DNA from 2 places in the Kaistia defluvii genome. Region 2 is predicted to be linked to the other one. Evidence: predicted binding sites of a transcription regulator. Region 2 holds the regulator's gene; the other holds the start of a gene.
What was found. Region 2 encodes LexA, which represses DNA repair genes until DNA is damaged. Its sites were predicted from a motif close to TGTTCNNNNTGTGTTCNG; they were not measured.
Positions count from the first base shown of each region.

Region 1: ABIE08_RS23175 (helicase-related protein) is a predicted target of LexA. The motif match lies at 1,212-1,229, and genes of this name have one in related genera.

Region 1 covers NZ_JBEPSM010000006.1:33,266-38,504, reverse strand. Annotated here, with positions in the region: gene ABIE08_RS23180 (DUF3108 domain-containing protein) at 1-30, shown strand, start outside; gene ABIE08_RS23175 (helicase-related protein) at 1,338-4,538, shown strand; gene ABIE08_RS23170 (RNA-binding S4 domain-containing protein) at 4,557-4,961, shown strand; gene fdxA (ferredoxin FdxA) at 5,081-5,239, shown strand, end outside.
Region 2 covers NZ_JBEPSM010000001.1:657,917-663,155, reverse strand. Annotated here, with positions in the region: gene ABIE08_RS03140 (ABC transporter permease) at 1-52, opposite strand, end outside; gene ABIE08_RS03135 (glycine betaine ABC transporter substrate-binding protein) at 211-1,257, opposite strand; gene lexA (transcriptional repressor LexA) at 1,896-2,600, shown strand; gene ABIE08_RS03125 (ComEC/Rec2 family competence protein) at 2,594-5,170, opposite strand.

The DNA of each region.
Region 1 (5,239 bases), on a different contig from region 2:
GCCGAGACACGGCGCGCCGCGGCGGAATAGCCGGCGGTCCGGCGCGAGGTCCGGTGCGGGCTTCGATCGCTCCGATTTTCGCACCGTAAGCGCGGCGTTCTCCACTCGCTCGCCGTCATTCCCGCGAAAGCGGGAACCCATGCATCCGAAGCCTCGGGCGCTGCGCTTCCCAATCCCAGTTAAAAGGATCGCTGATCTCCGGCCGGGATGACACCGGTGTGGGTCGTTACGATCGTGCGATCTGAGGAGCGTCTGCCTCTCAGTAGCCGACACGAGTCGTGATGAGGCCCGGTCAGCCTGTTGAGAATTTTGCTGTTGGGCAAAGGAGCCCCTTGGGGACAGGGTCCGTTTGGGTTGGGTTTCGTCTCTGCCTCTGTTTTGCCGCCCCCCCCAGCAGCCGAGCGTTAAGGTCGAGTTCCCTCGACACTCGGCCTTGTGGCCCAATCTCCCATCTCAACATCCTGAGGAGGCCCGAAGGGCCGTCTCGAAGGACGCACAACGCCTCCGCGTCAGCCCGCCCCAAGTAAGACCCTCACCCCACCCTCTCCCGCAAGCGGGCGAGGGCTTTTGGGCCGGCGGTCTTCATCGAGGGCGAGGCGACAGCCATAGACGCAGGGAGCCTGCGACAGCCACGGGCGCCGGGAGCCTGCGACGGCCACGGGCGCGGGCGAGCCCCCTCGCCCGCTTGCGGGAGAGGGTTGGGGTGAGGGGCTTCCTTCCCGCAACCCGCTCCAATGCCATCGCGCTGTCACGATCGATATCGTCCGCCCGACCGGCCCCCCATGCCGCCTGTCCCGAATTGCGACACCCCGCCTGCCACCCGTTAACGCGCGCCCGCCGGGAAGCCGAGATCCCGCGGACACCATCCAGACGCCTGCCGACAGCGCACCCTGCCCATGGTGCCCGGACCCAAGCGCGACACCATCGCTAGCCGGCACGAATCCGGAACGGCGATTCGCCAGCGATTCGTCCATGCTCCGTTCCGGATTCGGTCGAGTCCTTAACGCCACTGGGCCCGGCAGCCTGGACCCAATTCATCTCCCGCTAACCACGCTGCGACCGCCCGGACCGGCAAACGTTAACGACGCAAGGCCTTTTGCGGCCTTTCGGGGCAAACCTGCGGCACTATTTCGTGCGCCGGCGTTGGAGCGGCACATATATGGTGGTGAACAGAACGCGATTTCCGGGGAGTCAGCGATTCGGACCTCGTTTGTTCCAGTAAGGTTCTAGAACTTAACCGGCGCCGCTCGCGGCCCGGCCTGAAAGCGCTTCTCTGTTTCGACATGATACAGGGGCATGCTCGGTAGCGTTGATCTGGAAGTGAGACTGCCCGCGATATGAATGAACGGACGAGACCACCAGGCGCCGGAGCGGGCGGGCGCAATGTCACTGCCGTTCTGGGGCCCACCAATACCGGCAAGACCCATCTGGCGATCGAGCGGATGCTCGCGCATTCCTCGGGAATCATCGGCCTGCCGCTGCGCCTGCTGGCGCGCGAGGTCTATGGCCGGATCGTGGCCCGGGTCGGCGCGGAATCGGTGGCGCTGATCACGGGCGAGGAAAAGATCGTCCCGCCCAATCCGCGCTTTCGTGTCTGCACGGTCGAGGCCCTGCCCTCGCATACCGACGTTTCCTTCGTCGCCATCGACGAAATCCAGCTCGCCGCCGATCTCGATCGCGGCCATGTCTTCACCGATCGGCTGCTGAACCTGCGCGGCCGCGACGAGACGCTGCTGCTGGGCGCCGCCACCATGCGCGGCATCCTGGAAAAGCTTCTGCCGGGCATCGAGATCGTCACCCGCCCGCGCATGTCGATGCTGACCTATGCCGGCTCGAAGAAGATCACCCGCCTGCCCCGCCGTTCGGCCGTCGTCGCCTTCTCGGCCGACGAGGTTTATGCGGTCGCCGAACTGATTCGCCGGCAACGCGGTGGCGCCGCAGTGGTTCTCGGATCGCTGAGCCCGCGCACCCGAAACGCCCAGGTCGAACTTTATCAGTCGGGCGATGTCGATTTTCTCGTCGCCACCGATGCGATCGGCATGGGCCTCAATCTCGACGTCGACCATGTCGCCTTCGCGCAGGAGCGCAAGTTCGACGGCTTCCAGTATCGCCGGCTGACGGCGGCCGAGCTCGGCCAGATCGCCGGCCGCGCCGGACGCCACACGCGCGACGGCACCTTCGGCGTCACCGGCCAGGTCGATCCCTTCGAGGACGAGCTGATCGAGGCGCTCGAAAGCCACCACTTCATGTCGGTGCGCACGCTGCAATGGCGCAATCGTGCGCTCGATTTCCGCTCGATCGATACGCTTCGCGCCAGTCTGGACCGTCCTCCGGGCCATGAGGGCCTGTCCAAGGCGCCGCCCTCCGAGGACGTCACGGTGCTGGAAATCCTTGCCCGGGATCCGGGCATCCGGGGGCTGGCCGATCGTCGCGAGCGGCTCGAACTGCTCTGGGATATTTGCCAGACGCCTGATTATCGACGCATTGCACCGGCTAATCATGCCGAGCTGGTCGGCGATATTTTCACCTTCGTCGCCCGCGACGGCGCGGTCCCGGACGACTGGTTTCAGCGTCAGGTCGCCTTTGCAGATCGCACAGATGGCGATATCGATACGCTCGCCAACCGCATTGCGCACATTCGGACATGGACCTTTGCGGCAAACCGGCCTAACTGGCTTAAGGATCCTCGCCATTGGCAGGAGCGCACGCGCGCTATAGAGGATCGTCTTTCCGATGCGCTCCACGAAAGGCTCACTCAGCGTTTCGTGGATCGGCGCACAAGTGTACTGATGAAGCGGCTCAGAGAAAACGCCATGCTCGAAGCAGAAATCACGACCTCCGGCGATGTGCTGGTCGAGGGACAGCATGTCGGAAGCCTGCAGGGTTTCCGCTTCACGCCAGATCCCCAGGCCGACGGACCGGACGCCAAAGCGATCGGGGCGATTGCCCAGAAGGCGCTTGCCGGCGAAATCGAACGCCGTGCCCAGAAAATCGGCAACGCGCCCAATCCCGAATTCGTGCTGTCGACCGACGGTACGCTACGCTGGCTCGGCGCGCCGGTGGCAAGGATCGTCGCAACCGACGACGCCCTGCGCCCGCGCCTGATCCTGCTGGCGGATGAAGGCCTGACGGGCCCGGCCCGCGAGCGCGTGCAGGACCGCGTCGACATCTGGCTGAAGAGCCATATCGAGACGCTGCTGAAGCCGCTGTTCGAGCTTCTGGCCGGCGTCGAGCTTTCGGCGCCCGCCCGCGGCATCGCCTTCCGCATCGTCGAAGGCCAGGGCGTGCTGGAGCGCTCGGAGATCGCCGAGGAGATCAAGGCGCTCGACCAGGAGGCCCGCTCGGGCCTGCGCAAGCTGGGCGTGCGCTTCGGCGCCTATCACATCTACGTCCCGGCCCTGCTGAAGCCCGCCCCGAGCGCGCTGAACGCCATGCTCTGGGCGCTGAAGAACCACGGCCTCGACGCACCGGGCCTGGCGGAGCTGCCGCAGCTTTCGGCAACCGGCCGCACCACGGTGCCGGTCGACCCGACCTTCGCCCGGCCGCTCTACAAGGTCGTCGGCTATCGCATCGCCGGTAACCGCGCCGTGCGCATCGACATCCTCGAGCGTCTGGCCGACATCATCCGTCCGCTGATCGCCTGGAAGCCGACCTCGGACAATCTGGTGCCGCCGGAAGGCGCCGTCGACGGCAATGGCTTCACCATCACCGTGTCGATGACCTCGCTTCTGGGCTGCTCCGGCGAAGATTTTGCCGGCGTGCTGAAGTCGCTCGGCTATCGTCTCGACCGCCGCCCGGCGCCGCCCAAGGCCCCGGTCGCGGAAGCAGCGCCGGCCGTGACCGCCGTTTCGGAAGAGACGACGGAAACCGTCACCGAGACGGCGACCGACGCTCCCGCCGAGGCCGAGGCACCCGCTGCCGAGACCGTCGCTTCGGAAGAGGCGGTGGAAACCGTCGTGACCGAGACGACGACCGAGGAAACCGTCACCGAAAGCAGCGAGACCGACACGACCCCGGTCGTCGAGGCACCGTCGCTCGAGACCAGCGATGGCGAGCCGGCGGAAGCCGAAGCCGCCGCCCCGGCCGAGCCGGAAATGATCGACGTCTGGCGTCCCGGCCGTTTCGATCGCCGTCCGCAGCAGCGCGACAACCGCCGCGACCGTCGCCCCAACCATGGCGCATCGGCGCCGGCCGAAGGCGCTGTCGGCGAGGCGAAGCCGGAAGGCCGCGACGGCCGTGGCCGTCAGGCTGAGGGCGAACGCGACGCACGCCGCCAGGGTGGCCGCCCCCAGCAGCCGCGCGGTCCGCGTCCCGAGCGCGGCGCCGGCGATCGTCCGCAGGGCGAGCGCGAGGGCCGTCGCAACGACCGTCCGGGCAACGACCACCGCAACAAGGGCGGCGATCATCGCCAGGGCCAGAACGCGCCGCAGCCGCGCCGCGAGGAACCCCGGCGCGAGCGTCCGATCGATCCGAATTCGCCCTTCGCGGCCCTGGCGGCTCTCAAGGCCGACCTCGAAGCCAAGAAGCGCGGTGGCTAAGCGAGACGCGGAGCGGCGATGAGCGAGGAAACCGGACGCCAGCGTATCGACAAATGGCTCTGGTTTGCCCGCTTCGCAAAAAGCCGCTCGATCGCCCAGAAGCTGGTGATGGGCGGCAAGGTCCGGGTCAACCGCAACAAGATCGACGCGTCGAGCCGCCTGGTGCGGCCCGGCGACGTTCTGACCCTCTCGCTGGAGCGGCAGATCCGCGTCGTCAAGATCCTCGACCCCGGCACGCGCCGGGGTCCCGCCCCCGAGGCGCAGCGCCTTTACGAGGATCTGACGCCGCCGGCGATCCTAACGGAACCGGTTATCCGGGGCGGTCCGCGGCCGACAAAACGCGATCGGCGGGTGCTCGATGCGTTCCATTCCGCCTCCTCCGGAGACGAAGGCGAGAATTTTCCAAATGACGACGAAGATTGAGGAAATTCATTCAGCCTGAGCTTGGCGATGCGGCATCCGCGATCCTTGCGCCGCCCCGCTAAAGCGTTTACCCAGACGACGCCGGCGAGCTTGGAGCGTGCTTGCCCGAGGAGACGATCTTGCCCTATGTCGTGACGGACAATTGCATCAAGTGCAAATTCACGGATTGCGTCGAAGTATGTCCCGTGGACTGCTTCTACGAGGGCGAAAACATGCTCGTCATCCATCCGGATGAGTGCATCGATTGCGGCGTCTGCGAGCCGGAATGCCCCGCCGAG
Region 2 (5,239 bases):
CGTCATCGACCGCGCGGCGCCAGGGCCGCGTATCAATCAGTTGAGGAAACAAGATCTGTCTCTTTCTTCATCCCGCCATGGCGGGGCAAATTCGCTATGGACGCGCGAAGGCGCCCGCCCTGCCCGGCCTTGATGGCCAGGGGCGCAGGGCAGCGGCAAAACGGAAACGGCCGGGAAACCACCCGGCCGTCCGTTTGCCTGTCGGCGATGTCAGTTGAGGCTGGCCTTGACCTTGGCGGCCACTTCCGGCGCGACCCAGCTCGTCCAGCGGTCTTCCTTGGTCTTCAGGAAGTTGAGCGCGGTCGCCGCGGCGTCTGCCTTGTTCTCGTCGCCATAGACGAGGATCTCGCTGATCTCGGCATTGGTTAGGCCGACCTTGGCGAGATAGCCGGCGACATTCGGCGCATCGCTCTCGATCCACTTCGCCGCGCCGACAACGGCCGGCGAGGACGGATAGGCGGTCACGCCCGGCTTGTCGGTGCAATCGCGGCTGGTGTTGCAGGCATAGACGTCCGGCTTGGTCGGACCCAGATCCAGCTGCACGGCGTCATACTTGCCGAGGATGGCCGTCGGTCCCCAATAGTAGAACAGGATCGGCTCTTCGCGGGTGAAGGCGCGGGCGATCGAGGCGTCCAGCGCGCCGCCGGAGCCGGGCGAGAACAGGTTCCAGCCCTTGTCCTTCATGCCGAGCGCCTCGAACAGAGCGCCGGTGGAAATTTCGCAGGCCCAGCCCGGCGGACAGGAATAGAGCCGCCCCTTGCTGCTGTCCTCGGGATCCTGGAACAGCTCGGGATGGCCGATCACGTCCTGGACGGTCTTGATGTCGGGATTCGCCTTCTGGACATAGCGCGGGATGAACCAGCCCTCGACGGTGCCGTCGGTGATGGCGTTGGTCAGCTCGACGACCTTGCCGTCGGCCAGGCCCTTCGCCCAGGGCTCCTGGATCGTGCTGGTCCAGAGTTCGGGCGCCACCGCCGGGCTGCCGCGCGTCAACATCGAGGACGATGTCGGAACGGTGTCGCCGGTGACGATCTCGACGTTGCAGCCGAAACCCTTCTCGAGAATGATGGCATGGATATGCGCCAAGGCGGCCGCGGAGGGCCAGGTCATCTCGGCGATATCGATAGTTCGGTCGGTGCCGCAGCTGGCGGCGTCAGTGGCTTGCGGATCGGATCCCTGGGCAAGCGCGGAATGGCTCGTGGCGGACAAAAACGCAACGGCGATCGCGGCGGCAATGCCACCGGATTTGAATATCATCGGATAGAACCTCGTGTCAGTTGATGATCGAGACCATAGGGACACAGTGCAATTGTGTCAAATCCGACAATACATTGCCATAAATTGGCGACGAGATCGCCTTATTCTTGATCGATCATCCTTTGTCATGCTCTTGGCTTTCTCTGCCAAGAAAATATCACCTGTCCGAACATAGCGCCGCCGCGCCGGATACGATCGCCAAGAAAAAATAAATTTCGCACTGCTGTGCGAGATCTCGGTGCCCGCCGCAAAATCACCGGCTGCCGCCGGTTCAGGCGGGATCCCTTCGTGACAACCTTCCTCTACGGTACCCGGAATCTGGAGACTTGCGCCGAAACGCTGCCGGCGCGAGAAGGCGTTTCGCACCGAGCGAAGACGGCGCACGCTTGTCCGCGTTCACCCTTTGCCGATCTGGCTGCCGACCCGCAGCCTCTGACGCGCCGGACGTCGCCCGTTCGCGCCGGCGCACGCGGCCCGCCCGGGAGCCCAACCCAGCGCCGGTCTTGCGGAACGCATCGGGAACAGCTATTCTGTTCGCGTTTTGTACCTAAATGATTCCCGTGTCCGCCATCCCGCCCGGCTCCGTCGTCCGGGGTACGGCGACACTCCCTTGGCAATGCCCGCAGCGCGAGATCAACATGCTCACCCGGAAGCAGTATGAACTCCTCATGTTCATCCAGGAGCGGCTCAAGGAAGCGGGCGTTCCCCCCTCTTTCGACGAGATGAAGGATGCGCTGGATCTCCGCTCCAAATCGGGCATCCACCGGCTGATCAAGGCGCTCGAGGAACGCGGCTTCATCCGCCGCCTGCCCAACCGGGCCCGCGCGCTGGAAGTGGTCCGCCTGCCGGAGACGATGACGCCGGCCATGGCGCGTCCGAAGAAGCAGGCCTTCTCGCCCAGCGTGATCGAAGGCAGCCTCGGCAAGGTCCGCCCGGTCGACGACATGCACGACGTCGCCGAGCCGGTGATCATCCCCGTCATGGGCCGTATCGCCGCCGGCGTGCCGATCTCGGCCATCCAGACCCAGAGCCATTCCATCACCGTGCCGCCGGAAATGCTGCGCGGCGGCGAGCATTTCGCGCTCGAAGTACGCGGCGATTCGATGATCGAGGCCGGCATCCTCGACGGCGACACGGTGCTGATCCGCAAGAGCGACAATGCGGAATCCGGCGACATCGTCGTGGCGCTGGTCGACGAGGAAGAGGCGACGCTGAAGCGGCTGCGGCGCAAGGGCGCCTCGATCGCGCTCGAAGCGGCGAACCCCGCCTATGAGACGCGGATCTTCGGGCCGGATCGCGTCCGCATTCAGGGCAAGTTGGTCGGGCTGCTGCGGACCTACTGATCGGCCGGGTCGTCCTCATAGGGCGGCATCCAGGGCCTTCGCACCGGCGCATAGGCGGTGCGAATCTCGAAGCGCCGGCCGAGCCATGGATCGGGCGGCGCAGTCTGTGACTCAGCTGTGGCCGAGGGCTCCGGCGGCAGCACGTCCTCGTCTTCGGCATTGCGCTCGACGAGATTGTAGCGCGATGGCTCCATGGGGAGGCCGGCATCAGGGATAACCGTCACCTGCCGCGCTGCGGCCGGCTCCGGCCCTGCGCTTGCCGCCGCTTTGACCGCCTGCTCGACAGCACTCTCTGATGAAGTACCCGCTCGGCGCGGCTCCATAGAGGAACTGGCCTCGGCGACAGCCGTCTTCGGTTGCGCCTCAGTTGACTTCGGTCCCGCCCTTTCGGATGCCAGCCCCTCGGCACTCCCCTCTGATGATGCCACCGTCCCGCGCGGCCACATGGCCAGCGAGCCCGAGCGCTCCAGCGTGCCGCGATCGATCACGGCAGTATGGCGAAGGCAGGTTTCGGGCGCCGCCAGCGGCGTCACCACCAGCATGGCGCGGCGGCAATCCTCCTCGAACGCCGCGCGGTCGAGCGCCAGCGCCACCCAGCTCCCATCCGGCATTCGGCCGACGCAGCCGGCTGCGTCGCAGCCGCCCGCCTGCAACGCCGCCTTCGCGTCCCGCTCGTCGCCATCGGATCGAAGCCAGATATCGCTGACGAACCGGTCCGGCTTGCGCGCGACAATGCGATAGAGGCCGTCCCCGCCCCGGATCGCCATCTGCCTGCCATCCGCGCTGACCAGTAGGTCCGGTCGCGCTGGGAACAGGGCGAGTGCAATTCCCGCCAGCATCGGCACGACGCCGAGCAGCCGCCAGCGCTCGCGCCAGAGCGCCAGCCAGACGAAACCACCGACGAACAGCAGCAGGGCCGCGACGCCCGGCATCGCCGCGCCGCCGGATTGGCCCGACCATCGGGCGACCGTCGCCGACACGCCGAGCATGCCGTCAATGCCCCAGTGCACGACCGCGAAGGGCAGCGCCTCCAATCCGAACGGCATGGCGAGCACCGAAAGCAGCGCGAAGGGCATGATGAGGAAGTCGGTGAGCGGCATCGCCGCGACATTGGCCAGGATCGACAGCGGCGCCATGCGCTGGAAATGATAGAGCGCGAAGGGCGTCGTGCCGAGGCCGCCAAGCAGCGAGGTCAGCGCCATGCCGGCGACGAACAGGAAGGCGCGCCTCGGCAAGGCGGCCGCGCCGCTGCGGGCGCCGAGACGCGGCACGGGGTTGTTGCGCCGGCGGTCCGCCAGCATCTCGAAGCCGGCAACGAGGGCGATCGTTGCGGCAAACGACATCTGGAAGCTGGCCGAGAGGATGCTTTCCGGCGTGATCGCCAGGACGACCAGCCCCGCCAGCGCGACATTGCGCATCGAGATCGCCCGCCGGTCGAGCAGGATGGCGAGGAAGGCGATCGAGGTCATGATGAAGGAGCGTTGCGCGGCGACGTCGAGGCCGGAGATCAGCAGGTAGAAGCCGCTGACCAGCAGCGCCGCGATCGCCGCCCACTTCTTGATCGGCCGACGCAGCGCCAGCGACGGGATCAGCGCCAGCCCGGCCCGCACGCTCCAGAACACCACCCCGGTCACCAGCACCATGTGCAGGCCGGAGACGGAAAGCACATGCGCGAGGCCGGAGAGGCGCAGATCGTCCTCCGTCGTCTCGGAGAGCCCGCCGGCATCGCCGATGATCAGCGCCGAGGCGATATAGCGGCTCTCGCCATCGAGATTGGCGACGATGCGGGCGCGGATCGCTTCGCGGACCGCCTCCAGCGACTGGCGCAGGCGGATCGACAGCGGCGCGCGGCCGAGTTCGGCCGACTGCGCCGCGCCATAGCCGAAGCCGGTGGCGCCGATGCCGCGATAATAGGAATCGCGCGCGAAATCATATCCGCCCGGCAGCACCGGCCCGGATGCCGGCCGCAAGCGCGCCAGCACCTGGATGCCGTCGCCGACCGCCGGGGCCGACTTCCCCCGCACCGTCACGGTGACACGCTGCGGGATGACCGTCACGCGCCTGGCGTCGATGCCGGCCACCCGGATGGTCAGGCGATAGCCGCCCCGCCGCGCCTTGCGCTCCTCGACCCAGCCGGTGACCGTGCCCGTCACCTGCCGCTCCAGCACGCGGGTCGCCAGCGTGTCGGTGCGCAGCTTGATCGCGCTGGCGCCCGTCGCGGCCATGGCGAGCACGATCAGCAGGCGGACGGAAGCGGTGCGGTGCCGGCGCGCCACCGCCAGCCCCCAGAGCAGGACGGCAAGCCCGGCCAGCGCGACGATCGAGGGCTCGGAGGGCAGCGCGAAATAGATCAGCGCGCCGATGCCGAAGGCGACGGGCAGCCAGGGAAAGCCACGCCCGGCCTCGATCTCGCGCTCCAGCCAGGCGCCGGCGCCGAGCCAGAACCGATCGAGCGCGACGGCAGCGCGAAAGCCCGGCGGGATGCCGGCCGGGACAAGGAAACGGCGCGCGCGAACCGGGGCCGGCTCGTCGCTTATGCCCTCCTCCTCGCGCGGATCGCTTTCAGCCATGCCCCCGCCTTTGCGCAGCTGGGCAAACAGGCCGGGCGCTCCCAAACCCGTTTGGCCCCTGCGCCCCCC